One region of the Enterobacter cloacae complex sp. 394I7 genome, then DNA from elsewhere that is predicted to be linked to it. Evidence: predicted binding sites of a transcription regulator. Region 1 holds the regulator's gene; each other region holds the start of a gene.
The links. Region 1 encodes CRP, which controls carbon source genes, mostly activating them, when cyclic AMP is high. Its sites were predicted from a motif close to ATGTGANNNNNNTCACAT; they were not measured.

Region 1 (10,504 bases):
CGCTGCACATTGCCTTTGAACTGGCGAAGAAATATGACCGTCCGCTGGATATCCACTGCGATGAAATTGACGATGAGCAGTCCCGGTTTCTGGAAACGGTGGCCACTCTGGCTTATGAATCCGGGATGGGCCCGCGGGTCACGGCCAGCCATACCACGGCGATGCACTCCTATAACGGGGCATACACCTCGCGGCTTTTCCGCCTGCTGAAGATGTCAGGCATCAACTTTGTCGCCAATCCACTGGTGAATATCCATTTACAGGGACGCTTTGACGATTATCCCAAACGACGCGGGATTACCCGAGTGAAGGAGCTGCTGGAGGCGGGGATCAACGTCTGTTTCGGGCATGATGATGTCTTCGACCCGTGGTACCCGCTTGGCACCGGCAATATGCTGCAGGTACTGCATATGGGGCTGCATGTGTGTCAGATGATGGGGTATTCGCAAATCGACAACGGTTTGAACCTGATAACCCACAACAGCGCCCGAACCTTCGGCCTGACGGATTACGGTATCGAAACGGGAAATCTGGCTAACCTGATCGTGCTGCCTGCGGAGAGCGGGTTTGAGGCGGTGCGCTGCCAGGTGCCGGCGCGCTGGTCGATTCGGGAGGGGCGAGTGATTGCCACGACGCAGCTTGCGCAGACGTGGATCAAAATGGACGACGTTGCGGAAGAGCACATCTTCACGAAAAACAGCCCCTTCGCTGAGCGCAAAGGGGCGTAGGGGATCAGTGGGACGCCGCTGCCGTATTATGCTGGCGGTGGCGGGTCACAAAGCCCAGAACCAGGCACATCACAAACACCACCGCGTACAAACCGTTAGCGGTATGCAGCGCGGCCAGTGGGCCGCTGTGGGCGACGATCGGGCCGGTGACCACGAAGGTCAACATGGTGCCGATGGTGCCGCAGGTCAGCACGAAGTTCACCAGTTTCGGTGACGCCACTTTGGTCTGCAGAGAGCCCAGCGTAATGATAGAGGTGTAAATCGCGCTGGAGAAGAAGCCCAGGGTCAGGATGAACCACGGCATATGCTCCGGTGAACCGTTAATGAACAGGTACATCAGCACGGTTGCCATGCCCGCCAGCACGGTCAGAATGCGCTGCAGGTCGAAGAAGCGCAGGATGAAGCTAAACGCCCACATGCCGAACATGTAAGACATCCAGAAATCGCTCACCAGTTTACCCGCGTCGTTCAGGCTCATGCCCAGGCCTTTGGCGTATTCCGGTACCCAGGAGATAAAGCCCAGCTGACCGAGGATGTAGCACAGTGCGGCAACGGAGAGGAACAGTACGCCGATACCCCATTTCTCTTTCGCGACCGGCTCGTCCGTGGATTGTGCTTTTTTGCCCAGAACCGGGAATTCACAGCCGAAGGTCAGAATAAAGATTGCCACGTAGACCAGACCGATACAGGCATAAACCCAGTACCACTCAATGCTGCGTGCCAGCAGAACGGCCGCTACCATCGGGAAAATCATCCCCGCCATGCTGAAGAAGGAGTCGGTAAACAGCAGACGTGCGCCACGCTGACGACCTTCATACATATGGGTAATCAGGAACGTACCGATGGACATCGTGATACCGCTCACCAGACCCAGCACAAACATGGCGGCAGAGAACAGGGCGATGCTGTGGCTCACCATTAAACCCGCTACCGCGGCGACCATCAGCACGAAACCAAAACGCAGCTGCGTTTTCAGTGGAACAATTTCCATCAGCCAGGCATTCAGGAAAATGGAGATCAGGATCCCGGCGTTGAGGAAGGTAAAGGTGTTACTCATGCTGGAAACGGGCAGCTGGAAGTAGTCTGCGATATTACCCATCACCATCCCGGTGACGATCACCAACGCGCCGGTAAGGGCGTAGGAGAAGAAGCTGATCCATGTGAGCTTGATACGATTGCTGTTAGTCATGTCTGGCCTGTTCAGGAAAAGAAAAGCGCCCGAGGGGCGCTGAGAGCGGGCAGATTTTAGACATTAAAGTGATCCATTCATATCTTTTAAGAGAAATTCGATCGCTATTGCAGGTTTTTATGTGATTCAGATCACATTAATGGGCGTCATAACCAATCGTTTGCGTGGTTACAACTGTTTCAATTTCGTAAAATTAGGTAAAAGGCTGGTCTCCGTTCATACTGCTCTTTAGAATCAAGCCATTCGCTTTTTATACTGCGCTTTGTTAAGGAATTCTCATGCTCAAATCAACGCTGGCGGCTGTCGCAGCTGTGTTTGCTCTTTCTGCCGTTTCCCCTGCTGCGCTGGCAGCCAAAGGAGACCCTCACGTTCTGCTGACCACCTCCGCCGGGAATATTGAGCTGGAACTGAATAGCCAGAAAGCTCCGGTTTCTGTGAAAAACTTCCTCGACTACGTGAATAACGGTTTCTATAACGGCACCACTTTCCACCGTGTGATCCCGGGCTTTATGGTGCAGGGCGGTGGTTTTAACGAGCAAATGCAGCAAAAGCAGCCTAACGCACCGATTAAAAACGAAGCGGATAACGGCCTGCGCAACACCCGCGGTACCATCTCTATGGCGCGTACGGCAGATAAAGACAGCGCCACCAGCCAGTTCTTTATCAACGTGGCGGATAACGCCTTCCTCGACCACGGCCAGCGCGACTTCGGTTACGCGGTCTTCGGTAAAGTGGTGAAAGGGATGGATGTGGCTGACAAGATTTCTCAGGTGCAGTCCCATGACGTTGGCCCGTACCAAAATGTGCCGACGAAACCGGTTGTGATCCTCTCTGCAAAAGTTCTGCCGTAACCTTCTTTGACACGGGCGCTTCTCGCCCGTGTTTCGCTCCCCTCCCTGCGAAAGCGCGTTTTGCTGCTTATACTTGTGGCACACGGACATCTTCAGGGAGGCCTTAAGTGAAAAAACTCACCGATAAGCAAAAATCCCGTCTCTGGGAGCAGCAGCGAAACAGTAATTTCCAGGCCAGCCGCCGCCTTGAGGGGGTTGATAGCCCGCTCGTTACGCTAAACGCCCAGGATGCGCAAAGCCGTCTTGAAGAACTCAGGAGGCACTATGAGCGATAAAATCGGTGACGATCGTGACCCGTATCTCTACCCGGGTCTGAATGTGATGCGTAACCGTCTGAATATCCGCCAGGCTGACCGTCTTGCAAAGGCATCCTATGAGATCACCGCGCTGCGGGTGGCGACGCTCGGCTTAGGCCCGTCGGCGCCGGGGTTGCCGCATCTCTGTGCAATCCACCGCCACCTTTATCAGGATATTTTTGACTGGGCGGGCGATATCCGCGAAATCGATATTTATCAGGGCGACACCCGCTTCTGCCACTTCGCCTACATCGAGAAAGAGGGCAATGTCCTGATGCAGGATCTCGAGGAAGAGGGGTATCTCAACGGTCTGCAAAAAGAGGAGTTTGTGGCCCGCCTGAGTCACTACTATTGTGAGATCAACGTGCTCCATCCCTTCCGGATTGGCAACGGTATCGCTCAGCGGATCTTCTTCGAACAACTCGCCATCCATGCAGGCTATCAGCTGAGCTGGAAAGATATCGACCCGGGCAAATGGGCGGCGGCCAACCAGAGTGGCGCAATGGGCGATTTAACGGCCCTGAACGCCATCTTTGCCAAAGTAGTGAGCGAAGCGCGGGAAACTGAGTAGAATAGGGCGGCACGTTTTTCTGGAGCCGCCATGATTCTGCTGATTGATAACTACGATTCCTTCACCTGGAACCTTTACCAGTATTTTTCTGAACTGGGTGCAGAGGTGGTGGTCCGCCGCAACGACGACATCAGCCTGGCCGAAATCGACGCGCTTGCCCCGCAGAAAATCGTTATCTCGCCGGGGCCCTGCACGCCGTCGGAATCGGGCATTTCGCTGGATGTCATTCATCATTACGCCGGTAAGCTGCCCATTCTTGGCGTCTGCCTGGGCCACCAGGCCATTGGGCAGGTGTTTGGTGCCACCATTGTGCGCGCCGCCAAAGTGATGCATGGCAAAACCGCGCCGGTGACCCATACCGGCACGGGCGTGTTTATGGGGCTTAATAATCCGCTTACCGTGACGCGCTACCATTCGCTGGTCATTGACCCATCAACGCTGCCGGAATGCTTTGAGGTTACCGCCTGGAGCGATACCCGGGAGATCATGGGGATTCGGCATCGTGAATGGGACCTCGAAGGGGTGCAATTCCACCCGGAGAGTATCCTCAGCGAGCAGGGACACCAGCTGCTGGCAAATTTCCTCAATCGTTGAATAGTGGTTGCCTTGCTGTGATTTTTTATGCATATTTTGTGATTATATTTTCACAATCACTGTGACATAAAATGGATGGTCATGACATGGCAACTGAACAATCTGCAATTACCCGCGCGACATTCGATGAAGTCATTCTGCCGATTTATGCACCGGCTGAGTTTATCCCGGTAAAAGGGAAAGGCAGCCGAGTCTGGGATCAGCAGGGGAAAGAGTATGTTGATTTCGCCGGTGGGATTGCGGTGACGGCACTGGGTCATTGCCATCCTGTGCTGGTGGAGGCGCTGAAAACCCAGGGGGAAACCCTGTGGCATACCAGCAACGTCTTTACCAACGAACCGGCGCTGCGTCTGGGCCGCAAGTTAATCAGCGCGACCTTCGCCGAACGCGTGCTGTTTATGAACTCCGGTACCGAAGCGAACGAAACCGCCTTCAAACTGGCGCGCTACTATGCCTCCACGCGCCACAGCCCGTACAAAACCAAAATCATTGCTTTCCACAACGCCTTCCACGGTCGCTCGCTGTTTACCGTTTCCGTCGGCGGACAGCCAAAGTATTCCGACGGTTTTGGACCAAAACCGGCCGATATTATCCATGTGCCGTTTAACGATCTGCATGCGGTAAAAGCGGTAATGGATGATCACACCTGTGCGGTGGTGGTGGAGCCGATCCAGGGAGAGGGCGGCGTAACGGCTGCCACGCCTGAGTTCCTGAAAGGGCTGCGCGACCTGTGCGATGAGCATCAGGCGCTGCTGGTATTTGATGAAGTGCAGTGCGGGATGGGCCGTACCGGCTCCCTGTTTGCCTACATGCATTACGGCGTGACGCCGGATATTCTGACCAGCGCCAAAGCGCTCGGCGGCGGCTTCCCGGTCAGTGCGGTATTAACGACGCAGGAGATTGCCTCCGCGTTCCACGTGGGTTCCCACGGTTCCACATACGGCGGTAACCCGCTGGCGAGTGCCGTCGCGGGTGCCGCGTTCGACATTATCAACACCCCTGAGGTTCTGAGCGGCGTCAACGCGAAGCGTGAGCTTTTCGTGACGCATTTGCAGCAGATTGATGACCAGTATGACGTCTTCAGCGAGATCCGCGGGATGGGGTTACTGATCGGCGCGGAGTTGAAGCCACAGTACAAAGGCCGCGCGCGCGATTTCCTGCACGCCGCCGCCCATGAAGGGGTGATGGTGCTCAATGCCGGGCCGGACGTGATGCGCTTTGCGCCGTCGCTGGTGGTCGAAAATCAGGACATTGAAGACGGGTTAAACCGTTTTGCCGCGGCGGTCGCGAAGATCGTAAACGCTTAAGACTCCGTTCGCGTTAAGCGACGGGTTAACCATATCCCGTGGTGAGGGCGCTGACGCCATGCTACCGACGAAATGGTGTGCATGGTGTTCAGATGCCCGAGAACGCGCTGCAGATGCTGCTCCAGGGTGCTCATTGGCCCGTGGGTGAGCGTCTCTGGCGCCTCCAGAATGTTCGAATCCCCTGACTCGCCAGGCGCGTCATACTCGAGTCGCTGCTGACACCGCTGCAGGGCAATCTCACACGACTGCAGGTAGCGCTGCGCCAGATCGGGCGTCAGCATCGTATGTTCCCGCGCCAGCGTGGTCATGGCGTTGATATGCTCAACGATAAACTGGCTGTGCGTCACCCAGAGCTTCATGTCCGCCAGATAGTGCGAGTTAAAGCCGGGCTCCTGCATGGCCTGATTCAGCGAGTTAAACAGGGCGTTATGCGCCTGGTTGACCTTCATCCGCTGATACGCCAGCGGAGAGGGCTGCGGGTCGTCACTCAAGATCAGGCGAATGGCCTGCTGGTCGGCCTCCAGCGCATCATGGGCGTTCTGTCTGAGCAGCCCGCTTTGCCACTGAGGCCACAGCCAGACCATGCCGCCAAAGGCAATCAGGCAGCCGATCAGGGTATCGACCAGCCTGGCGATAATAAACTGCTCGCCGTTGAGCGTGAGCAACTGCAGGGTATACACCGCCGTTACCGTAAAGCCCACCATCGCCCAGCCGTAGTTTTTGCGGATGATCAGGTAGCTCACCATCGTGATCACCAGCATCCCTGCCAGCGTATAGCCTTCCGGCACGTGAAAGTGCAGCGTAACGCCCGCAATGATCAGCCCCGCCATCGTTCCGCCTGCCCGGTGCAGAATGCGCACCCGCGTCGCGCCATAGCCGTTCTGGGTGACAAAGAGGATGGTCATTAAAATCCAGTACGGTTTGGGCAGATGCAGCGCCATGCCCATCAGGCTGGCAATGCTTAGCATCACGCTAATTCGCGCGGCGTTGCGCAGGGCAGATGATTTAAGGGAGAGGTAGCTTCTGAGCGCCGGCAGCAGCGGCAGGCGTTTTTGTTTGTCGGCCATCAGGTCGCGCGGATAAAGCGGACGCTGGGTTCGTAACACGCGGGCGATACGGCTGAAGTGCCAGGCGGCAAACTGACCCACCGGGTTGTCTTCATGCTGACGGGCAATCTTCTCCAGCGCGCCGAGCTGTTTGTCCATGTTAAAGCGCGTGGGGTAGCGGTGATACAGAATATCGTCAGCCAGCACCCGAAGGCGCGCGGAGACGGTTTGCGCGTTCCAGCGGATCACCGCTTCGGCATGGCTGCGCTCGACCAGTTTTTGCACCTCCTGCGGCTGGTGCAGGCTCACGGAGATATGCTCCTGTAAGTCCAGCCCCACCTGGAAGACGCGCAGCAGCCGCTTATATTCGTGGTTCTTATTGGCGGCGAGCATATGCAGCTGTTGATAACACTGGCTTATCAGGTCCACCACCTTTTGCTGACGCGTCAGCAGCGGCGGCAGTGATTTTTCTGGATCGGTATGCTGGGTGAGCAAGGTGTATTTGGCTTCACAGTAATCCGCCAGCTGCACGTAGAGCAGGCTCAGGGATTCCCGCAGCGGCTGTTCCCGCCACAGCCAGAACCAAAACCAGTTAAACAGCCCGTACCACAGCGTACCGAGGGCGTAGATCAGCAGCGGCTCCCACACCGGCATGTTGCCCGCAAGGCTCAGCGTGAAGATGGCGGCAATCAGCGACGCGGGAAGCAAACGTGCGTGCAGTGAGCTGATCTCAGCGGTTACGCCCAGGGTCATCGCCAGGACGGTGAGGATCAGCGGCAGCGGGATATCGCGGGCCAGCAAAAGCTGTACGGCGAGGCTACAACCCGCAAACAGCGAGCCGCCCACGATCAGCCGTTTGAAAAAGCGCTTATGCGGTGTATCCAGACCGGCAATGTTGCAGCAGGCGGGAACGAGAGAGAAGAGCAGACCTTGCTGAAGATGGCCCAGAATCAGGCCCACGGCCACAGGAAGGCACAACACCAGCGTTTGCCGCAGTGCGTAGTTAACTTCCGGGTGATAAATCAGCCTGCGCCACATGGGGAATAGAGACAAAAACGGCGTGACACCTTGCGATGGCACGCCGTTTGAGCGGAATTAACGCGTTCCGTAAACCACGATGGTTTTACCGTGTGCGGAGATCAGGTTCTGATCTTCCAGCATTTTCAGAATACGGCCCACTGTTTCACGGGAGCAACCGACAATCTGACCGATTTCCTGACGGGTAATTTTAATTTGCATGCCATCAGGGTGAGTCATCGCATCGGGTTGTTTCGCCAGATTCAGCAGGGTCTGAGCGATACGGCCGGTCACGTCCAGGAAGGCGAGGTTACCCACTTTCTCAGATGTCACCTGCAGACGGCGCGCCATCTGCGAAGAAAGACGCATCAGGATGTCAGGGTTAACTTGAATCAACTGACGGAATTTCTTGTAGGAAATTTCAGCCACTTCACATGCTGTCTTTGCACGAACCCAGGCGCTACGTTCCTGGCCTTCTTCAAACAGGCCCAGTTCACCGATGAAATCGCCCTGGTTCAGATAAGAAAGGATCATCTCTTTCCCTTCTTCATCTTTGATCAGCACTGCCACCGAGCCTTTGACGATGTAATACAACGTTTCCGCTTTTTCACCCTGGTGAATCAGCGTGCTCTTCGATGGGTACTTATGAATGTGGCAATGAGACAAGAACCATTCGAGAGTCGGGTCTGTTTGCGGTTTGCCAAGCACCATGCGCTGTTATCCTCTGTTATAAGCTGTCACCAGAGTCATAAGATGCATCCGGACTCTGGGGTTGCAATCGAATTCTTACCCATACCCTGGGAAGTCGGCTATCGTAACGTTTCGCAGCCAGTAAAGTTTGATGTCCTCTGCATACATGTGTAACGTCAATGTATTACTGTAGCATCCTGAGTGTTTTAGCATAGCTTTCGCCGCGTGTCTCCTGGTGTCTCGCTTCAGCATGACGCAGGTCGCCTTCCATTGCGAGAAATGTAACGCACGCGTAATCTGTCACCAAAAATGCAACGTTGGAGTGAGTGAATATGCAAGCGCGTGTGAAATGGGTTGAAGGTTTAACGTTCCTGGGCGAGTCCGCTTCAGGACACCAGATTTTGATGGATGGTAACTCCGGCGATAAAGCACCAAGCCCAATGGAAATGGTGCTGATGGCAGCAGGTGGATGCAGCGCAATTGATGTGGTGTCGATCCTGCAAAAAGGCCGGCACGATGTGACCGACTGCGAAGTAAAACTCACCTCAGAACGCCGCGAAGAGGCACCACGCCTGTTCACCCACATTAACCTGCATTTCATCGTCAGCGGGAAAGAACTGAAAGACGCGGCGGTCTCACGCGCGGTCGATCTTTCAGCGGAGAAATACTGCTCGGTCGCGTTAATGCTCGAGAAAGCGGTAAAAATTACGCATTCGTATGAAGTGATCGACGCCTGATATTGGGGGGCATCGTTCACCCCGATGCCCTCACCGAAGCCCTCTCCCACGCGGAGAGGGAAATCATCAGGCGATTTTCTTCCCTTCTATCAACCGCTGCACCAGCGGCATCATAATTAATTCCATTGCCAGCCCCATTTTTCCGCCCGGAACCACTAACGTATTCATGTGCGAAATAAATGAGCCCTGCAGCATCGCCAGCAGCCAGGGGTAATCAATGCCGTCGAGATTGCGGAAATGGATAACCACAAAGCTCTCATCCAGCGACGGGATACTTTTGGCGGCGAACGGGTTAGAGGTGTCCACTGTCGGTACGCGCTGGAAGTTGATATGCGTGCGGGAGAACTGCGGCGTCAGGTAAGTAATGTAGTCTTCCATGGAGCGCACGACGGAATCCATCACCGCCTCGCGTGAATGGCCGCGCTCGCTGATGTCACGCGTCAGCTTCTGGATCCACTCAAGGTTCACGATGGGCACCACGCCAACCAGCAGATCCACGTGACGCGCCACGTCATGCTGCGGCGTCACCACGCCACCGTGCAACCCTTCGTAAAACAGGACGTCGGTCGGTTCCGGCAGCGGTTGCCAGGGGGTAAAGGTGCCGGGCACCTGGTTCCAGGGAACGGCTTCATCGTAGGTGTGCAGATATTTGCGTGACTGCCCCTTGCCGCTCTGGCCGTACTCCTGAAAGGTTTGCTCCAGCAGGCCGAAGTCATTGGCCTCCGGGCCGAAGTAGCTGATGTGTTTACCCAGATCGCGCGCCTTGCGGATAGCCATATCCATCTCCGGGCGCGTGTAGCGGTGAAAGCTATCGCCTTCGACCTCCGCCGCACGGAGATTCAGTTGGGCGAAAATCTTACGAAAAGCGAGGCTGGTCGTGGTGGTTCCCGCACCACTCGAACCCGTAACGGCAATAACCGGATGTCTGGCAGACATAGCAACTCCCTGACTGGAAAGGTTTAAAGATCAGCCATGAAACGCGTTGCGGGGCATGATATTGACCGTCTCATGCAGTTCAGACCATACCAGCACCACGTCGCCGCTTTTGAGCTGGCGCTTCACATCGTTGACCTTTTGCTCAAGCGAACGTTCATGTTCACCATAATCGGTACCTTCGCGCAAGACAAAGCTTTCAATCAGATTATCGAGCGTTTCGGGGGAGAGGTCCTGCCACGGAATAATCATTTTGCACCGTCCAGATAAGGGGTAAGCCAGTCAGGAATACGCGACTCCAGCCACATTTTCGGGCGACGCAACGTTCCACCGATGAACCCCACGTGACCACCATGCTCTGTCAGCTGGTAGTGAACGTTGGCAGGCAAAAATTCCTGCGCGGGGATAGAGTGATGATCCATAAACGGGTCATCTTTGGCATGAATGATAAGCGTCGGTTGCGTGATCTTACTGAGCAGCGGCATGGCGCTGCACTGACGATAGTAGTCAATCGCATCGGCAAAACCGTGAATTTTGGCGGTGAT
Region 2 (10,504 bases), on a different contig from region 1:
ACGCTCTCCACCTGCACAATGTAATCCACCTGATCCTGCACCAGGCTGGCGGGCATATTCGGGAACGGCACCAGTTCTTCGGTCAGCAGCACCACCTTGCGGGCAAAATGCGCATCCACCATTGCATAGCCAAGCGAGCCGCAGCACGATTTCCCGTGCGTGCCGTTGGCGTTGCCAAATTCATCGCTGCACGGCACGCCAAGAAACGCCACGTCAATATTCAGCTCGCCGTCCTGCAACAGCTTCACGCGCCCGCCGTGGGAGTGAATTTGTACCGGCTCGGCCATCAACCCGTGTGAGATAGCGTCCGCCAGCTTGCCACGCATACCGGAGGTGTAAATCCGGGTGATAACGCCGCTTTCGATGTGTTCGATCAGCGCGTCGTTACAGGTCATCAGCGAGCTGGAAGCCAGCGTCAGGTTTTTAAAGCCCATACGCGCAAGCAGCGCCATGACGGTATTGATCACCCGGTCGCCTTCGCGAAACGCGTGGTGGAAGGAGACGGTCATCCCGTCCTGTAACCCGCTGCGTAACACCGCCTCTTCGACCGAAGCACAGAGCTTACGGGTGTGTTTTTCGTCAGGGCTGTTCAGCCATGGCGTTGCGCTGTGGGCGGCATCAAACGGTTTTAAGTCCCGCAGATGGGGGAAATTCACATGGAGAAGTTCTGTCTGATTCATTGTGTAATCCTTAACGACGCACGCCGGAGGCCGCCGCGCGTTCCAGCACCATCTGCGCGTGGTTAATAATAGGGGCATCGACCATTTTGCCGTTGAGCGACACGACGCCCAGGCCGTTACGCTCCCCCTCTTCTGCCGCTTCAATCACCCGTTTCGCGTGATCCACTTCCTGCTGGGTTGGGGCATAGGCGTTATGTAACAGGTCAATCTGACGTGGGTTAATCAGCGATTTACCGTTAAAGCCCATCTTGCGGATCAAATCGACCTCGCGCAGGAAGCCGGCTTCATCGTTAACGTCCGACCACACCACGTCGAAAGCGTCGATACCCGCGGCGCGGGCGGCGTGCAGCACGGCACAGCGGGCATAAAACAGCTCAGTGCCATCCCCGCGTTCCGTCTGCATGTCCATCACATAGTCAAAGGCGGCCAGCGCGATCCCGATTAAGCGCGGAGAACTGCGGGCAATGGCCACGGCGTTAATCACCCCAATCGCGGACTCAATAGCCGCCATGACGCGGGTCGAGCCCGGCTCGCGCCCGCATTCACGCTCAATACGCGCCAGATGCCCTTCCAGCTCATCGATATCCTCCGGGGTGTCGGTTTTCGGCAATCGAATCACGTCCACCCCTGCCCGCACGGCGGCTTCCAGATCCAGCAAGCCAAACGGCGTGCTCAGCGGGTTAATGCGCACCACGGTTTCGATATCCTGATACATCGGGTGCTGCAGGGCATGAAACACCAGCATGCGCGCGGTATCCTTCTCGCGCAGGGCGACGGCGTCTTCAAGGTCAAACATGATGGAGTCCGGGCGGTAGATAAATGCCGTAGAGAGCATGGCGGCGTTTGCGCCCGGCAGGAACAGCATACTGCGGCGGAGTTTGCTCATTTCAGCGCCCCCCAGTTAAGTGTTGGCTCATCGGCTGCGCGCAGGAGCGCGCTTTGCAGGCGGGCGCGGATCACACAGTCCAGCGCCCCTTTGTCTTCAACAATAATTAATCCCTGGTGCACGTTCATGGCGCGCAATGTGTCGTTAACGACCTGGCGAATATGTTCGCCAAACTGCTTAATCACTTCACTGTGGATGATAATTTCCAGCTCACCCTGAGCGGGGGCAATTTTTACCATCAGGTCGCTGGACTCCTGCGTACCGGCCAGCGCCTCCCTTACAATTTTCATGATAAATTCCTGATAGTTATGCGACTTCCGCACTCGCACGGTAATGCGTTTCGAGGTGCGCGAAGGTGGAGTCCGGGACAATCTCCCGGATCCGGGAAAACTGCTGTGTCTTGAGCAAGCGGCGGACTTCCGACGCGGAAATAGCGTTGCCGGTGACCTTGATGCGCGGCATTTCCACCACGTCAATCTGTGAGGCCAGCAGGTCGTGCAGGGTCTGGTTGTACTGACGGGTGATATCGCAAAACGGCTCCGAGCCGATAAAGCGATGCGTAATACCCAGCGCCGGGGCGATAAAGTCCCGAAAGATCAGCACATCGATTTCGCTCCACGCCTGCTGTACTTTGCCGGTCTCTTTCAGGAAGTAGGCCGGGAACGTGGCGCGGGAGATGATGTACTGCGATCCTTCATGCACAATCACGTTCGGCAGATGCGCCACGCCCGCCCGTACCATCTCTAGCCGGGCGCTGAACGGGAAGAACGAGGCATCCTCGCGCACCACAAACAGATGCAGCGCATCGCACTGCCCCGCGGCCTGCTCGACCAGATGCCGGTGGCCGAGGGTAAACGGATTCGCATTCATCACGATCGCGCCAATCTTCTTCCCGGCCTTGCGCTGACACTTGAGCGCGCGGCAGTAGCGCTGGATCCCCTGCGGGGTGTTCTCCATCAGCACCGCGTTGTTCCCGCTCTGGGCAATCGGCCAGAAGCCGCTGCGGCCAAAGCGCTCCTTGTTGCACGGACGGGTGCAGAGGAAGAGGTGAAAATGGCCGCGCTCCAGCGCCGCATTTTCCACCTCTGCCAGCAACCGTGCGCTGAGGTTCTCCCCACGAAGCTGCTCGTTTACCGCCACGCACTTGATGACGTTAGCGGCAAGCCCGGCACAACCCACCAGCTGCGTGCCGGACCAGGCTTCGACAAACAGCGTGATGTCGTTGTCCAGGCCAAGGCCGCTGTCTGCCAGCAGGTAACGGATCTGGCTTAAGCGTTCCGGGTGTTTCGCCACAAGGGTGTGGCGAAAATCGATAGTGGGTTGACTGTTCATGCCGTTTTACTCAGTGTGCTGCCGCAAGCCCGGTGGCGGGCGCTTCCATGATCACATTGCTCAGATGACCGATATGCTCGATCTCCACCTCAATGCGATCGCCCTCTTTCATGAACAGCGGCGGGTTGCGCTTTTTGCCGACGCCGCCAGGGGAGCCGGTGATGATCACATCGCCCGGGCTGAGACGGGTAAAGGTGCTTATGTATTCGATAAGCTCCGCGACCTTGTGGATCATGCTGCTGGTGTTGTCTTCCTGCACCATACGGCCGTTAAGCCAGGTGCGGATCGCCAGCTGGTGCGGGTCCGGGATCTCATCAGCCGTCGCCATCCACGGGCCAAACGCTCCGGTCTGACGCCAGTTCTTGCCTGCCGTAAACCAGGTGTGCTGCCAGTCGCGGGCGGAGCCGTCCATATAGCAGCTGTAACCCGCCACATGGCGCAGCGCCTCATCACGGCTGATGTTCTCTCCGGCTTTGCCGATGATGACCGCCAGCTCTCCTTCGTAGTCGAATTCACTGGAGTGACGCGGCTTCAGCACCGGTTCGTTGTGGCCGGTCTGCGAATCCGGGAAGCGGACAAACAGCGTCGGCGCCGGGTTGTGCTGGTCAAACTCTTTGCGTTTGTCGGCGTAGTTCATGCCCACGCAGAGGATTTTTTCCGGCTGCTCAATCACCGGTAAGAAGGTGATGGCATTCAGAGGGACATCCACGGCGTCGTTGAGATAACGGGTGGCCTCAGCCAGCCCGTTGCCCTGCAGCAGCGCTTTGAGGTCGCTGTAGCGGTCGCCGAGACGGCGACCTAAATCAATCACACCTTCGGCCTGAACGATGCCGTAGCTGCGTGTTCCCTGGTATAAAAAGCTTGCGAGTTTCATTGTTCTTTCCTGAAAACTTAAACGAGGAAGTTGCCCAGTATCAGCAGAGAGATGGAGACGTTAATCGCGCCGCCGATACGGGTAGCAATCTGGGCGAAGGGCATCAGGCTCATACGGTTGCCTGCGGTCAGAATCGCCACGTCACCGGTACCGCCCTGGCCGCTCTGGCAGCAGGAGACGATGGCGACATCAATCGGGTGCATGCCAATCTTTTTGCCCACGAAGAAACCGGTCGCCACCAGCGCGGAGACGGTGCTGACAATCACCAGCAGGTTGGTCAGCGTGAATGCGGCGACCAGTTCATGCCAGGGGGTAATGGCCACGCCCACGGCGAAGAGAATGGGGTAAGTTACTGATGTCTGGAAGAATTTATACACCACCTGAGAGCCTTCCAGCAGACGCGGAGAAGCACCATTGCAAAGCTTGACCAGCACCGCCATAAACAGCATGCCAACCGGCGCAGGCAGGCCAATCAGCTTGTGGCCGAGCATCCCCAGCATGTAGAGCAGAACGGCCAGCAGTGCGCCAGAAGCGATCGTGGTGACGTCTGCTTTACCGGAGAACGCAGGCTGTGCGGTGGTTTCATCGGTATTCGCACGGTTAGGCATCAGCTGGCCTTCGCCGGTCAGGTGCGGGTAACGTTTACCGAGCTGATTGAGGCAGCCGGAGATGATGATTGCCGTCAGACCGCCGAGCATAACCATAGGCAGAACGCGACCGAGCGCCACGCCCTGGTCCATATGCAGCAGGGTGGCATAGCCGATGGAGAGCGGGATCGCCCCTTCCCCAACACCGCCCGCCATGATCGGCAGAATGATAAAGAAGAAGATCTGGAATGGCTCAAGGCCCAGCGCTATCCCTACGCCCATGCCAACAATCATGCCGACAATTTCGCCGCACAGCATCGGGAAGAAGATGCGCAGGAAGCCCTGAATCAGCACGGTGCGGTTCATGCTCATGATGCTGCCGACAATGATGCAGCAGATGTAGAGATACAGAATGTTGGTGGATTTGTAGAACTTCGTGGTGGACTCCACCACCACATCCGGCAGCAGGCCGTAATAGACCAGTGCCGAAGGAATAAAGGTGGCGCAAATCGCCGCCGCGCCGAGTTTACCGACAATCGGCAGGCGCTTGCCAAACTCACCGCAGGCAAAGCCGAAGAACGCGAGCGTGGCGACCATCACCACGATATCGCTGGGCAGTTTGCCGCCGAGGCAATCAATGGCAATCAGCGCGCCGGCCAGGACAAACAGTGGCAGAGGGATAATTCCGATTTTCCACGTATCCATAATATGCCACCAGCGCTCTTTGAGTGATGGTCGCTGAATATCAATCGGGTCGTGGGTAACAGAGAAAGAATCGTCAGTTGTGCTCATAATAAGCCCCTTAGTTATTTTGTGCGTTCAGCTTAGAGTCACAAAGGCTTACTTTATGTGAGGAATGGCATATTAAAAGCGAAGTTTTTATGGCAGCTATGGTTTTAATGGTTTCTTTTATTTAATGTGATTTACGCCTTATTTATTGCCGTGGTTTTTATGGTTTCTTTTCTAAAACGAACAATCAAATAACATTTCTCCAGACGGTTTCAGGCGCATAGGCTATTCGGAAAATTCTTTTACAGGGCCTGCTGTGCAAGGGATCACAAGTTTTCGGCAAACCGGGTATCCGCGCGAAAAAAGATGATATATTGGCAATCTTTGCTGCTACCTCGCGTGATAGTTATGAAAGTATCGTTTCAGATTAAGCTGTTTATTTCGCTGGTCGCCTTTTTCTCAGTACTTTTTGCGTTACTGGGCGGATATTATTACGTCGATGTCGGCAAGCAGCTTTATCAGGAAATGAGCGCACGTGCCAAAATACAGGCGGAAGAGATCGCACTTATTCCCTCATTACGTGATGAGGTTGAACAAAAAGATATCAAAGCCATCCATGATTTTATGCAGAAAATTGCCGCTCACAGTGATGCCAGCTTTATTGTGATTGGGGATAATAAAGGTCTGCATCTTTTTCATTCGGTCTTTGCCGACAGAGTGGGCAAGACGCTTATCGGTGGAGACAATGAGGAGGTCCTGCAGGGAAAAAGCACCACCACCATCCGCAAAGGGGGGTTGGGTATTTCGCTGCGCAGCAAAGCGCCCATCTTCAACGATGCGGGGCAAGTGGTGGGGATTGTCTCGGTGGGTTATCTCACCAGCTACCTTGATACCATTACCGTCAGCAAAGTGGTCAATATCCTGCTGGCCGCCGTGCTGCTGTTGATTGCGCTCTTTATCTTCTCCTGGTTCTTTACCCGCAGTATTAAGAAGCAAATCTTCTCCCTGGAGCCACGAGAAATCGGCCTGCTGGTGCGCCAGCAAAAGGCGATGATGGAGTCTATCTATGAAGGGGTGATCGCCATTGATGATGAGCTGCGCATCGAGGTGATCAACCAGGCGGCGCGCAAGCTGCTTGGCCTGAGCCAGCCAGCCCGTGAACTGCGCGGGCAGCTGATTAGCCAGGTTATCGACCCTGTCCCGTTCTTCTCGACGCAGACGATGCTGGCAAAAGATACCCATGATGAAATTTGCCGTTTTAACACCCTCACGGTGATTGCCAGCCGGGTGCGCATCATGCTTGAGGATTCGCTGCAGGGCTGGGTGATCACTTTCCGCGATCGGAATGAAATTGACTCGCTTAGCGCCCAGCTCAGCCAGGTTAAACGCTATGTCGATAACCTGCGCATCATGCGTCATGAGCAGTTGAACCGCATGACCACTCTGTCCGGCCTGCTGCACATGGGCCGCTATGAAGAGGCGATTGGCTATATTCAGGCGCAGTCGGAACACGCTCAGGAGCTGCTGGACTTTATCTCTTCCCGCTTCAGTTCCCCGACTCTGTGTGGCCTGCTGCTGGGTAAAGCCGCCCGCGCGCGGGAGAAAGGGGTCGAGCTCAGTTTTGACCCGGCCTGCCGGCTGGACAGGCCGTTCCCGTCGCTGGCTGAAGAAGAGCTGATCTCAATCATCGGCAACCTGCTGGATAACGCCATCGAAGCGACGCAGCGCTCACCGCTTCCCCATGCACCGGTCGAAGTGCTGATCAAACTGAGCGAGCAGGAGCTGATTATCGAAGTGGCCGACCAGGGCGTTGGCATCAAACCGGAGATCCGTGACAGGATATTTGAACGCGGCATCACCACCAAAACACGCGGCGATCACGGGATTGGCCTGTATCTGATCGAAAGCTATGTTACCCAGGCTGGCGGCGCGATAGAAATTGCCGATAACACCCCGCGCGGCGCCATTTTCTCACTGTTTATTCCCGCCCGGCGTCCCGCCCAGCAACTGGAAGATACCGACTATGCAACATGAACTTATCGACGTATTGATTGTTGAAGACGAGAACGAACTGGCGCAACTGCACGCGGAACTTATCGGTAAACATCCGCGCCTGAGGCTGGTAGGGATCGCCTCGTCTCTCGCTGCCGCCCAGGTCCAGCTTGAAAGCAAACAGCCGCAGCTTATGCTGCTGGATAACTATCTGCCGGACGGTAAAGGGATCACACTGATCAATGACCCCATGCTCACCCGCGCCAACTGTTCGGTAATTTTCATTACTGCTGCCAGCGACATGGACACCTGCAGCCAGGCCATCCGAAATGGCGCCTTTGATTACATCCTGAAGCCGGTCTCCTGGAAACGCCTCAGCCAGTCGCTTGAACGCTTTGTGCAGTTTGCCGAACAACAGCGGGTCTGGAAGATTGTCGACCAGCAGAACGTCGACTCGCTCTACCAGCTGCAGGCGAAAAACTACCGTCTGGATAACGGCAGCAAAGGCATTGAGGAGAATACGCTGGCACGGGTGCAGGCGTTGTTTAACGACAAGGCGACACACTGTTTTTCCGTCGACGAGGTCGTGCAGGAGACAGGATTAAGTAAAACCACCACCCGACGCTATCTTGAGCACTGCGTGGAGGCGGGGTTTCTGAGCGTAGAGATGTTGTACGGGAAGATTGGGCATCCGCGGAGGATGTATAAGAGAAGTGCGGTGTGAGCCCTGACCCTCTCTTTTGGGAGAGGGCCGGGATTACGGATGACGGCGGCTATGACAAAACATACCCGTACAGTCGCTTAATCCCATCGGGATCCTTTTCGCTGTAAACGCCCTGCAGCTCCGGCGAGAAGCCTGGCAGCAGGTTGATGCCCTCCTCCAGCGCCAGGAAGTAACGCTGTACCGACCCACCCCAGATTTCACCCGGCACCACGCACAGTACGCCAGGGGGATACGGCAGCGCGCCCTCGGCGGCAATGCGTCCGCCGGCATCACGGATGCGCACCAACTCCACCTTCCCGCGAATATACGCCTGATTCGCATCCTGCGGATTCATCGCCCGTTCTGGCAGACTCTCTTTACGGAACATTGCCTTCTGCAGATCTTTCACGTCAAAGCTCACGTAGAGATCGTGCATCTCCTGGCAGAGCTGGCGAAGGGTGTAATCGCGATACCGTACCGGGTATTTCTGGTAGATGGTCGGCAGGACGTCAGCGAGCGGCGTATCGTCTTCAATATGCTGTTCAAACTGACCCAGCATTGCCACCAGCTGCGCCAGCTTCTCACTGCTTTCGGCAGGCGTCAGCAGGAAGAGGATCGAGTTGAGATCGCACTTCTCAGGCACAATGCCGTTTTCACGCAGGTAGTGCGCAAGAATGGTCGCCGGAATGCCGAACTCGGTATATTCCCCGGTTTCCGCATCAATACCCGGCGTGGTCAGCAGCAGCTTGCACGGATCGACGAAATACTGCTCGCTGGCATAGCCTTCAAACCCGTGCCATTTAGCCCCCGGCTCAAAGCTGAAGAAGCGGCGCTCGCTGGCGATGGCGTGAGTGGGATGATCCTGCCACGGACGCCCGGCAACACTCGGCGGAATAAACGGTTTGATCATATGGCAGTTGGCAATGATCGCCTTGCGGGCCTCAATGCCCAGCTCAACACACTCCGCCCAAAGCCGGCGCCCGCTCTCCCCTTCATGGATTTTCGCGTTCACATCAAGAGCTGCAAACAGCGGATAGAACGGACTGGTCGAGGCATGGAGCATGAACGCATTGTTGAGGCGCTTGTGCGGACAGAAACGCGCCTGGCCGCGAATGTGATTATCCTTTTTATGGATCTGCGAAGTTTGCGAGAACCCGGCCTGCTGTTTATGCACCGACTGCGTCACGAAAATGCCCGGATCGTTCTCGTTCAGAGCCAGTAACAGCGGAGAGGTTTCCGCCATCATCGGAATAAACTGCTCGTAGCCCACCCAGGCCGAATCAAACAGGATGTAGTCACAAAGATGGCCGATCTTGTCGATCACCTGACGGGCGTTGTAGATCGTGCCATCGTAGGTACCAAGCTGAATGATCGCCAGACGAAACGGGCGTTTCTCCATGGCCTTTTCCGGCGCAACTTCACGGATCTGATTTCGCAGGTACGCGTCGTCAAAGCACTGCGCGTCAATCCCGCCAATAAAACCAAACGGGTTACGCGCCGCTTCAAGATAAACCGGCGTGGCACCCGCCTGGATCAGCGCACCGTGGTGGTTGGACTTATGGTTGTTGCGATCGAACAGCACCAGGTCGCCGCGGGTCAGCAGCGCATTGGTGACCACCTTATTTGCAGCGGAAGTGCCGTTCAGCACAAAGTAGGTTTTATCAGCATTAAAGACTTTTGCTGCGAACTTCTGGGCATGCTTGGCGGAGCCTTCGTGGATCAGCAGATCGCCCAGTTTCACATCGGCATTGCACATATCGGCGCGAAATACGTTCTCACCGAAGAATTCATAGAACTGCCGTCCCGCAGGGTGTTTTTTAAAAAATGCACCGTGCTGGTGTCCCGGACAGGCAAAAGTACTGTTGCCCATCGCCACGTACTGGCTCAGGGTGTCAAAAAATGGCGGCAACAGATTCTCTTCATACCGGCTGGCCGCCGTCTCCAGTTCCAGAAACTCCTGAGCTTTACCTGATATCACTGCCGTTGCGCCATCAGGAACGTCTGACGGCTCTTGCGAGTAAATAAACACCGGAAGCTGAAAGCCCGTGCGTTTAAGCAATGCCAGAATGCCGCTGCAACTTTCCGCGGGGGTAATGACGACTGCCGCCACATCCGTAAAATCAGTGTTATCCAGCGTCACCTTTTCGCGGTGCGTAGACACAGTAGAGACCAGCTCGCGGCTGACGGCGATTTTCATGGTTTTCATAAGTGCAGTTACCCTCACCGAACGGTGAGACAGGAGTAGATAATATCGATACGGGTGAGCGTTCGCGCAGCGACAGACAACATCATCATTGGCGGCTCCGTACACAGGAAGGAGAAATTTCGCGCAATCATGTCACCTTTTATTTTGAGGTGCAAGAAGCAATCAGTATGCGTTAACCCGCCTAAACCTAAGCTTAACAGGCCCCTGGCGTGTCATAATCCTGCAATACCCATGATTAACTAACAGGAGTTCACGGTGGTTATCGGACCCTTTATCAATGCCGGTGCCGTATTGCTGGGCGGCGTACTTGGCGCCGTATTAAGTCAGCGGTTGCCGGAGCGTATTCGCTCTTCCATGCCCTCAATATTCGGCCTGGCCTCGTTAGGTATCGGCATTTTGCTGGTGATTAAGTGCGCCAACCTGCCGGTGATGGTGCTTGCTACCCTGCTCGGCGCGCTCATTGGCGAGTTCTGCTATCTGGAAAAGGGTATTAACAATGCGGTCAGCAAAGCCAA
Region 3 (10,504 bases), on a different contig from region 1:
CAGGCGCAGCGTCAGGTTACCGCCGTTGCGCTCGTCCCAGCCTTTTAGCCAGGCGTCGGAGGTGGCTTTAATCATGCCCTGGACGAACCAGGCGTTAGTGATGGTCTGCATAGTGTTTCATTTCCCGTGATCGGGGTGAGCGTTTCCCTCACCCCGGCCCTCTCCCACGGGGAGAGGGGGTAAAAGTGGCCTCTTCCACAGGAAGAGGGTGAGGGCATATTTATCCGCGCTGACTCAGCACGTCTTTCTCATACATCCGCACGTTATCCAGCCACTGACTGCCCGCTGGGGTGTCGTTACGCTGGCAGTACATCTCCCACACCGCCTGCCACGGCAGGGTTTTCTGCTCTTCCAGCAGCACCAGGCGCGCGGTGTAATCGCCGTTCTCTTCCAGCTGCTTCAGGGCGCTGGTGGGCTCCAGCAGCGCACGCAGCAGGGCTTTTTTCATGTTGCGGGTGCCAATCACCCAGGCCGCGATGCGGTTGATGGAGGCGTCAAAGAAGTCGAGGCCAATGTGCACGCGGTCAAACAGATCGTGGCGAATGATTTCGCTGGCAATGGCCTGGGTTTCGTCATCCAGCAGCACCACGTGGTCGCTGTCCCAGCGTACGGGACGGCTCACGTGCAGCAGCAGGCGGGGTACGTAGAGCATGGCGGCGGAGATTTTGTCGGAGATCACCTCCGTCGGGTGGAAGTGGCCGGCATCCAGGCACAGCGCGGTCTGGCGGCTGGTGGCGTACCCCATGTAAAACTCGTTCGAGCCAACGGTGTAACTTTCCGCACCAATACCGAACAGCTTGCTCTCTACGGCGTCGATGTGGTGCGCCGGGTTCAGTTTTTCGCTGATGGCTTCATCCAGCGCCGCCAGCAGGCGCTGACGCGGGGCCAGACGGTCAACGGTGATGTCTTTCATGCCGTCCGGGATCCAGATGTTCATCACCGACGGCGTGCCGAGCTGCTCGCCAAAGTACGCGGAGACGCGGCGGCTGGCTTTTACGTGGTCAATCCAGAACTGGCGGATATCGTCGTTCGCGTGGGCAAGGGTAAAACCGTCGGCGCTCAGCGGGTGCGAGAAGCAGGATGGGTTGAAATCCAGGCCCAGCTGGTTGGCTTTCGCCCACGCCACCCAGTTTTTAAAGTGCGCAGGTTTGATCTCGTTACGCGCGACCGGCGTGTCAGATTCCAGATAGATAGCATGCAGGTTCAGCCGCTTAGGCCCCGGGATCAGGCTCAGCGCCAGCTCCAGGTCGGCGCGCAGCTCGGTGGCGTTACGCGCTTTGCCCGGATAGTTGCCGGTGGCCTGAATGCCCCCCGTCAGCGAGCCGCCCGGGTTTTCAAAACCGGCAACGTCGTCGCCCTGCCAGCAGTGCATGGAGACCGGCAGACGATCGAGCTGGCGCAGCGCCTCATCGACATCCACGCCGACGGCGGCGTAACGCTGTTTAGCCAGGTCCCAGGCTTGTTCAAGTTGAGTGGTCATGCGCAAAGCTCCTTAGTCAGTCGGTTTTGCTGAAACTGCGCCCGATAGCGGGCAATTTCATGGCAGGGATTGGGGATGAACGTGGTCAGCGTGGCGTTCGCCGAGACCACCGTGCGGAAATCGTCCACGCTGGCAAGTTCGTCCAGGGTCATGAGCTGAATGCCAATATTGCCGAGCGTCGACGCTTCAATCGGGCCCGCCACCACGGTGATCCCGCAGGCATCGGCGCAGAGCTGGTTCAGAAGCTGGTTCTGGCAGCCGCCACCGACAATATGCAGCTGAGTGAACGGCCGGCCGCGAAGGTCGGCCAGCTCGCTCAGGATCTCGGCATACAGCAGGGCGAGGCTGTCGAAAATACAGCGTGCCAGCTCTGCCGGTTTCGATGGCACGGGCTGCCCGGCGTCGACGCAGGCGGCCTGGATTTCGGCGCTCATGTCCGCCGGGTTGATAAAGCGGTCATCATTAGGATTGATCAGGAAACTGCAGGCTTTCAGTCTTTCGGTGTCGGCAATAAGCGCGGGCAGGTCGGTAATGTTCTGCTCTTTAAGCACGCGCTGGAGCAGCCACAGACCCATGATGTTCTTCAGCACGCGGTAGCGCCCCTCGGCACCGCCTTCGTTGGTGATGTTCGCGGCCAGCGCGGCATCGCTGGTGTAGGGAGTTTTGCTCTCAAAGCCCATCAGCGACCAGGTCCCGGAAGAGAGGTAGGCCGCGTCGTTACCGGCAAGCGGTGACGCAATGACGGCGCTGGCGGTATCGTGACTCGCAACCGCCACCACCGGGATCGCATTACCCTGCGGGCACATCCATTGCCCGATCACATTGCCAGGATGCGTCGGCGTACCGAACCAGGAGGGTGAAGCCCCGGTCCAGGCCAGCAGGTGTTCATCCCAGTTATCGGAGTTGATGTTCACCAGTTGCGTGGTGGTGGCGTTGGTGTATTCCCAGTTCATGTTGCCGGTCAGGCGGTAGCTGAAGTAGTCCGGGATCAGCAGTGCATGCGCCACGCGGGGAACCAGCGCCGGCTGCTGTTCGACCAGCGCGCGCAGTTGATAGAGCGTATTGAATGGCAGGAACTGAATGCCGCTGCGGCCATAAATATTCTCTTTGCCAAGCCCGGCAATCGCACGCGCCATCAGGCCGTCGGTGCGGCTGTCGCGATAGGCTATCGGCAAACCAACGCGTTCACCGTTGCTGTCCAGCAGTACGTAATCGACGCCCCAGGTATCGATGCCGATACTGTCGATACGGATACCCGCATCGCAGACCTTCTGCAGTCCGGTGCGGATCGCTGCCTCAAGGCTGTCGATATCCCACACCTCACAGCCGTCCTGCTTTTGCAGGCAGTTAACAAAGCGGTGCATCTCGCGAAGCGAAAGCGTCTGCCGCTTGCCGTCATAAGTGGCCAGCATTACACGGCCGCTGGATGCGCCTAGATCGACAGCCACGCAATGGCGAAAAGTCATGGTTGTGTCCTTCTTAAAGTCATTAGCGGTGAGTGTAAAAAAAGGAACCCATCACCACCTTCTCGCCAGTGACAGCGGTTTTCCGGGGCTGGCAAGAAAGCAAAGATGAACGTGAGGGAGTTCACAGTTTCCAGGCGTGACGGGGTTTGCAGGCAGTGTGACGCTTACCGCATTTCCTGATCTTTCAGCCTGTTTCTTGAAAAACGGACAGTTTTTGCGAGGTTTACGGTCGAAAATTTAAGGTGAGGGGACGGGGCCTTAATTAATATTTTGAGAACATTTCTCATTGGTGGGGGCCGTTATGACCGTACTGCACAGCGCGGATTTTTTTCCTTCGGGTGGGTCGTCTGTCGCGATTGAACCGCGACTCCCTCAGGTGGCGTTCCCTGAGCATCATCATGATTTTCACGAAATTGTGATTGTTGAACACGGAACGGGGATCCATGTGTTTAACGGCCAGCCGTATACCATCAGTGGTGGGACGGTCTGCTTTGTGCGCGATCATGACCGGCACTTATATGAACATACCGACAACCTGTGCCTGACTAACGTGCTCTACCGTTCGCCCGATGCGTTCCAGTTCCTGTCCGGGCTGAACCATCTCCTGCCGCAGGAGAAGGACGGCATCTATCCTTCGCACTGGCGGGTGAATCAGTCCACGCTGCAGCAGGTGCGTCAGCTGGTGAGCCAGATGGAACAGCGCGACGAGGGACAGGAGACCCACGTCATCGCCACGCGTGAGCTGCTGTTTATGCAGCTGCTGGTGCTGCTGCGTCGCAGTAGCATGGTGGCCGGGCTGGGGAATAACGATGCGCGTTTGACTCAACTGATGGCCTGGCTGGAGGACCATTTCGCCGAGGATGTCTGCTGGGAAACGCTGGCGGATGATTTTTCGCTGTCGCTCCGGACCTTGCATCGTCAGCTGAAGCAGCAAACCGGGCTGACGCCCCAGCGCTATCTGAACCGTCTGCGCCTGATTAAAGCGCGCCATCTGCTGCGTCATACCGATGAGAGCGTCACGGATATCGCCTATCGTTGCGGTTTCGGCGACAGTAACCACTTTTCGACCCTGTTTCGCCGGGAATTTAGCTGGTCACCGCGCGATATTCGTCAGGGAAAGGACGCGTCACTGCAGTAACGCGAGGGTTGTCACCGTTTCCCGTGGGCAAAAACGCTAATAATGTCAGGTTATTTGCTGTCGAGGTGGTGTCGTGGTTGCTCAGCTAATGCTTCGCAAAGTGGATTTTTTTGCCTCCGCCGGCCAGGCCGTCGCGGTGGCGGATCGCTATCCGCAAAACGTCTTTGCCGAGCACACCCATGAATTCTGCGAGCTGGTGCTGGTGTGGCGGGGCAATGGCTTGCATATCCTCAACGACCGGCCCTACCGCATTACGCGTGGGGATCTGTTTTACATCCGTGCTGAAGACAAGCACGCCTACGCTTCGGTCAACGACCTGGTCCTGCAGAATGTGATTTATTGCCCCGACAGGCTGAAACTCAACGTCGACTGGGCGGCTTACATTCCGGGTTTTAATGATACGAAGTGCGCGGCGCACTGGCGACTGAGCAGTAACGGCATGACGCAGGTGCGACAGGTGATTTCTCAGCTGGAGCAGGAAAGCCAGAAAAGCGATCCTGAGGCTCATCAGATGGCAGAACTGCTTTTCGCCCAACTGGTCATGACGTTGGCGCGCCATCGCTACGCCATTGATAACCCGTCGGCTACCGCGCAGGAAGCCCTGCTCGATAAGCTCATTACCACCCTGGCGGGCAGCCTTAACAAAAGCTTTGTGCTGGAGAAATTCTGCGAGCAGGCGCAGTGCAGCGAGCGCGCGTTGCGCCAGCAATTCCGCACCCAGACCGGGATGACGGTGAACCACTATCTGCGCCAGCTGCGCATCTGCCATGCCCAGTACCTGCTTCAGCATACGGAACTGATGGTCAGCGATGTGGCGATGCGCTGCGGCTTTGAGGACAGTAACTATTTTTCGGTGGTCTTTAACCGCGAGGTGGGGATGACGCCGGTTCAGTGGCGTCATCGCAGTCGTAACGCGGCGTAATCAGTTCGCCATGCCGAGGCCCACAATGTTGGCCGCAATAATGATCACCACGCACCCCAGACTCAGCACGCCCACCGGGCGACGCCCGGCGTTGTTCCACTCTTTCAGAAGCAGACCCACCAGCCCACCGCACAGCACGTAGAAGCTCATGTGCAGCATCCAGCTCATATAGTCATACTGCGCCGGAATACTGGCGTGACCCCACGCGTAGAAGAAGAACTGGAGATACCACATCAGCCCGCCGAGCGCCGAGAGCAGCACGTTCCCGATAATCATCTGTTTAGCCAGCGAGAAGTCGGCTTTCAGTGACAAGGTCTTCACGTTTGCCAGACGGAAAAAACAGAAACCGAGGTTAACCACCGCTCCGCCACCCATGATCACCACATAGCTTGGCAGTGCCACGTACAGCGGGTCGACGCCCAGTGCGGCAGCGGCTTCATGCATCGGTTTGGCGGCGTTCATCGCGAATGACATGCCTGCGGAGAAGATCCCGCACATCACCGCCAGCAGCAGGCCTTTCTTCAGGTTGAACTCTTCGGCTCTGATGCCCATTTTGCGCTCTTTCAGCTGCCCTGCGCGGGTGACAATGCCCACGCCAATGACGGCCACCAGCACGCCCAGCAGCGTCATCTGGCCGCCTTTGGTGTTGATGAGCACGTCGACGTTGCCGTTGAGTATCGGCGTCATCAGAGTGCCGACAATCAGCGTAATACCAATCGCGATGCCAATGCCCATCGACATGCCGAGATAGCGCATGGTGAGGCCATAGTTAATGTTACCGACGCCCCACATGGCGCCAAAAAGAAAGACCGGCAGCAGGGTGGAGGCGTTAAAGGAGGAGAAATAGCCCCAGAAATCCGGGAGCAGCATGGCGCTGATGGTCCAGGGAAGAATTATCCACGAGACCACACCGCCGACGGACCACATGGTTTCCCATGACCACTGTTTGACCTGTTTAAACGGGGCATAGAAACAGGCTGCACTGGCCGCGCCTATCAGATGCCAGAAAATACCCATCGTAATCGCATGATTCATGTTTACATCCTCATCGTTTTTATATGCCGGTGGCTTCCCACCGACTCGATGAGTGTAAAAATTAAGCAGTCGGGTAACCTTCGGAAGGTTGCCGCACTTTGGTTTTGAATGGCAATCAACGCGTTAACCGGGTGAGCAGACTCACAATTTCAGCAATAATCGAAAACCGAATAACCTTATAAAAACTACGGCATTGATAATCATTTTCAATATCATTTAATTAACTATAATGAACCAACTGCTTACGCGGCATTAACAGCTGTGCCGCCCGACAATAATGGAGAGGATTATGAGTTATACACTGCCATCCCTGCCGTATGCCTACGACGCACTGGAACCGCATTTCGACAAGCAGACGATGGAAATCCATCACACTAAACACCACCAGACCTATGTGAACAACGCGAACGCCGCGCTGGAAAGCCTGCCAGAGTTCGCTAGCCTGCCTGTTGAAGAGCTGATCACCAAACTGGACCAGCTGCCAGCTGACAAGAAAACCGTTCTGCGTAACAACGCAGGTGGTCACGCTAACCACAGCCTGTTCTGGAAAGGCCTGAAAACCGGTACCACCCTGCAGGGCGACCTGAAAGCGGCTATCGAGCGCGATTTCGGTTCTGTAGACAACTTCAAAGCGGAATTCGAAAAAGCCGCTGCGACCCGTTTCGGCTCTGGCTGGGCGTGGCTGGTTCTGAAAGGTGACAAACTGGCGGTTGTTTCAACGGCTAACCAGGACTCCCCGCTGATGGGTGAAGCAATCTCTGGCGCATCCGGTTTCCCTATCCTGGGTCTGGACGTGTGGGAACACGCTTACTACCTGAAATTCCAGAATCGTCGCCCGGACTACATCAAAGCCTTCTGGGACGTGGTGAACTGGGACGAAGCAGCAGCGCGTTTCGCCGCGAAAAAATAAGGTTGCATTGACGCCTGTGAGAAGCGAGTCTGATGACTCGCTTTTTTTGTATCTGCAGAAAGGAGCAGCGATGCATTTTCCGGTGAATGTCTTTACAGGCAAGGTAAGGGAGTACGACGGCAGCCGCCCGAGCGCTATCGCCAAAATTCAGGTCGACGGCGAGTTGACGTTAACCGACCTCGGGCTGGTGGGCGATGAGCAGGCCGAAAAGAAAATCCATGGCGGGCCTGACCGCGCGCTGTGCCACTATCCGCGGGAACACTATCAGCACTGGATAACCGAGTTCCCCGAACAGGCGGATATGTTTGTCGCGCCAGCGTTTGGTGAGAATCTCTCAACGGAAGGGCTGACCGAGAAAAACATCTTTATCGGCGATATCTACCGCTGGGGCGATGCCCTGATTCAGGTGACGCAGCCGCGCTCGCCGTGCTTCAAACTAAACTATCATTTCGGCATCAGCGACATGTCTGCCCGGCTGCAGAGCGCGGGTAAAACGGGCTGGTTATATCGGGTGGTGCTGGCAGGTCAGGTATCGGCAGATGCGCCGCTGGTGCTGGCATCGCGCCTGAGTGATGTCTCGGTATATGACGCCTGCGCGATCGCCTGGCATATGCCGTTTGATGACGACCAGTACCATCGGCTTTTGTCCGCTGCAGGGCTGTCCACGAGCTGGACCCGAACGATGCAGAAACGCCGTTTAAGTAGCAAGATCGAAGATAATTCGCGGAGATTGTGGGGGAAATAGTTTCCCCGCAGGAGAGGCAAGCCGGGTCAGCGATACCGCCGCCCGGCTAAACGGCTACGAACGTTTATACAACGGCAGCCACAGCGTTAACCGCAACCCACCCAGCGGGCTGTCGTCGGCCTTCACCCAGCCGCGATGCTGCTGCATGGCGGTTTCAACAATCGCCAGACCCAGCCCCGTGCCGCCAGATTCACGGTCACGCGCCTCGTCGGTACGGTAGAACGGACGGAAAATCTGTTCGCGGTCTTCCGGGCTTACCCCAGGACCATCGTCATCAACGATGATGGTGATCCCGTCTTTATCCACCGAGAAGGCTACCTCAATCTTCGTGTGCGAATAGCGCAGGGCGTTACGCACGATGTTCTCCAGCGCGCTTTCCAGCGTGTTAGGGTTACCGTACAGCGGCCATGGCCCCGGCGGGAAGTTGACGGTAAAGGATTTCCCCATCTGCTCCGCTTCGAACGCCGCGTTATCCAGCACTTCATGCCACAGGTGGTTGGCTTTCACCGTTTCGCTCACCAGCGCATTTTTCTGCTGATTGCGCGACATGACCAGCAGGTCGTTAATCATGCTGTCCAGACGATGCGCTTCCGTTTCAATACGTTCCAGCTCTTTGCTCTCACCGCTGCGGCGACGCAGCAGCGCGGTGCCGAGCTGTAAGCGCGTGAGCGGCGTGCGCAGCTCGTGCGAGATATCCGACAGCAGGCGTTGCTGTGCCGTCATCATGCGGTCGAGGGCGCTCACCATCTGGTTAAAACTGGTCCCGGCGGCAAGGAACTCCTGTGGACCAGCTTCCAGTTCAGGGTGTTGTCGCAGGTTACCCTGCGCCACTTCGTCCGCCGCGTTTTTCAGCTTACGCGCCGGTTTCGCCAGACTCCACGCCAGCCACAGCAGCAGCGGTGAGCTGACCAGCATGGTGACAATCAGCAGCAGAAGCGGACGGTCAAACAGCAGGTTGATGAAATCGGACTGGGAGTTGCTCGCCGGGCGGATCAGGTAAAGCTGGTAATTATCCTCGCCATCTCTGACGGAGAAGGGGCCCACCATCTCAACCCGACCGTATTTTTTCTTCTGAGGATGGTCGGCGTTATCCGCCTGACCAATGAAGTTACGGATGATCTGCATTTCATTGCGATCGGCGCCAATCACGCGCCCTTCGCTGGTCACCAGCAACAGGCGCTGGCCTGGCGGTGCCCATTTGTCGATAGCGCGAAACAGCCTGCGCCACCACATTAAATCGTTCGGCGGGTCGTTTGCCAGCTCGGCTTCCACGTGCTGCTCGATCATCACGCCCTGACGTTGCTCGCTGTCGAGAAGCTCCGTCATCTGGCGTGAGTCGAGTTTTGGCAACATCAAAACGAGCATTAAAACCAGTGCCAGCGTCAGCCAGAAAATGGCGAAGATGCGGGCTGTTAAGCTTCCTATCATGAAGCGGAAACCATCAGATAACCGCGACCACGCAGGGTTTTAAACCACGGGTGTCCGTCCTTGCGTTCCGGCAGCTTGCGGCGCAGGTTCGAGATATGCATATCGATGGCGCGATCAAACGGGGTGAGGCGTTTGCCGAGCACTTCCTGGCTCAAATGTTCACGCGATACCACCTGGCCGAGGTGCTGGGCCAGCAGATACAGCAGGGTGAACTCGGTGCCAGTCAGTTCCAGCGTTTCACCGTCAAAACTCGCTTCCTGACGGCCCGGATTCAGGCTCAGGGAGTCGACTTCCAGCGTCGGTGAACTGTTGTCGCTGTTCTGCTGCTGTTCGCTCCAGTGAGAACGACGCAGGATAGCGCGAATACGGGCAACCAGTTCACGGTCGTTAAACGGCTTTGGTAAATAGTCATCCGCGCCCAGCTCAAGGCCAAGTACACGGTCAAGTTCGCTGCCACGAGCGGTCAGCATAATTACGGGCGTCTGGTGTGTCTGGCGAAGCTCTTTCAACGTATCAATGCCGTTTTTCTTCGGCATCATCACGTCGAGCAAAAGTAAATCGATGCTGTCGTCAAGGAGACTCAGCGCCTGCTCGCCATCATGGGCAACCAGAACGTTGAAACCTTCCATGTCGAGCAACTCCTTTAAAAGGGATGTGAGCTCTCGGTCATCATCAACTAACAGGATTTTATTCATTGTTTAAATACCTCCGAGGCAGAAATTACGACATCAAGGCTATCTAATCCATGACTTTACGTTGTTTTACACCCCCTGACGCATGTTTGCAGCCTGAATCGTAGACTGTCTCTCGTTGAATCGCGACACGAAAGATTTTGGGAGCAAGTGATGCGCAAAGTTACCGCTGCCGTCATGGCCTCAACGCTGGCGTTCAGTACATTAAGCCAGGCCGCTGTAGCTATCCCCGGCGATAACGGGCCCTCAACGGAGGGGGCAACGCAGCACAGCAGCCAAAGCCATATGTTTGATGGCATAAGTTTAACCGAACATCAGCGTCAACAGATGCGAGATCTGATGCAGAGGGCACGACACGACCAGCCCCCTGTTAATGTTAGCGAAATGGAGACAATGCACCGCCTTGTCACCGCAGAAAAATTTGACGAAAGCGCTGTACGCGCTCAGGCCGAAAAAATGGCACAGGAGCAGGTTGCCCGCCAGGTAGAGATGGCGAAGGTCCGCAACCAGATGTTCCACCTGCTAACGCCCGAGCAGCAAGCGGTTTTGAACACAAGACATCAGCAGCGAATGGACCAGTTGCGTGAGGTTGCACGGATGCAGCGAAGCTCAGAAACAACGTTTTTCAGTAGCAATAGCAGTACCCGTAGTAACCAGTAAACCCTGTTTTCCTTGCCATAGACACCAT

Region 2: the regulator CRP is predicted to act here: its motif matches at 5,276-5,293, upstream of AC2FAP_RS11800 (2-hydroxycarboxylate transporter family protein).
Region 3: the regulator CRP is predicted to act here: its motif matches at 3,102-3,119, upstream of rhaS (HTH-type transcriptional activator RhaS).

Annotation. Positions count from the first base shown of each region.
Region 1 is NZ_JBXWCR010000006.1:21,186-31,689, reverse strand. Features, by position in the region: gene AC2FAP_RS18590 (cytosine deaminase) at 1-728, shown strand, start outside; gene tsgA (MFS transporter TsgA) at 733-1,917, opposite strand; gene ppiA (peptidylprolyl isomerase A) at 2,196-2,768, shown strand; gene AC2FAP_RS18575 (YhfG family protein) at 2,876-3,043, shown strand; gene AC2FAP_RS18570 (putative adenosine monophosphate-protein transferase Fic) at 3,033-3,635, shown strand; gene pabA (aminodeoxychorismate synthase component 2) at 3,666-4,229, shown strand; gene argD (bifunctional acetylornithine/succinyldiaminopimelate transaminase) at 4,316-5,536, shown strand; gene AC2FAP_RS18555 (YccS/YhfK family putative transporter) at 5,533-7,620, opposite strand; gene crp (cAMP-activated global transcriptional regulator CRP) at 7,678-8,310, opposite strand; gene AC2FAP_RS18545 (OsmC family protein) at 8,622-9,026, shown strand; gene AC2FAP_RS18540 (phosphoribulokinase) at 9,093-9,962, opposite strand; gene AC2FAP_RS18535 (YheU family protein) at 9,993-10,211, opposite strand; gene AC2FAP_RS18530 (hydrolase) at 10,208-10,504, opposite strand, start outside.
Region 2 is NZ_JBXWCR010000002.1:154,955-165,458, reverse strand. Features, by position in the region: gene citF (citrate lyase subunit alpha) at 1-680, opposite strand, end outside; gene citE (citrate (pro-3S)-lyase subunit beta) at 691-1,566, opposite strand; gene citD (citrate lyase acyl carrier protein) at 1,563-1,856, opposite strand; gene citC ([citrate (pro-3S)-lyase] ligase) at 1,873-2,898, opposite strand; gene AC2FAP_RS11805 (fumarylacetoacetate hydrolase family protein) at 2,909-3,772, opposite strand; gene AC2FAP_RS11800 (2-hydroxycarboxylate transporter family protein) at 3,790-5,151, opposite strand; gene AC2FAP_RS11795 (ATP-binding protein) at 5,497-7,122, shown strand; gene AC2FAP_RS11790 (response regulator) at 7,112-7,804, shown strand; gene AC2FAP_RS11785 (ornithine decarboxylase) at 7,854-9,989, opposite strand; gene AC2FAP_RS11780 (DUF554 domain-containing protein) at 10,245-10,504, shown strand, end outside.
Region 3 is NZ_JBXWCR010000011.1:47,266-57,769, reverse strand. Features, by position in the region: gene rhaD (rhamnulose-1-phosphate aldolase) at 1-111, opposite strand, end outside; gene rhaA (L-rhamnose isomerase) at 221-1,480, opposite strand; gene rhaB (rhamnulokinase) at 1,477-2,946, opposite strand; gene rhaS (HTH-type transcriptional activator RhaS) at 3,248-4,084, shown strand; gene rhaR (HTH-type transcriptional activator RhaR) at 4,158-5,006, shown strand; gene rhaT (L-rhamnose/proton symporter RhaT) at 5,007-6,041, opposite strand; gene sodA (superoxide dismutase [Mn]) at 6,331-6,951, shown strand; gene yiiM (6-hydroxyaminopurine reductase) at 7,022-7,696, shown strand; gene cpxA (envelope stress sensor histidine kinase CpxA) at 7,751-9,124, opposite strand; gene cpxR (envelope stress response regulator transcription factor CpxR) at 9,121-9,819, opposite strand; gene cpxP (cell-envelope stress modulator CpxP) at 9,970-10,476, shown strand.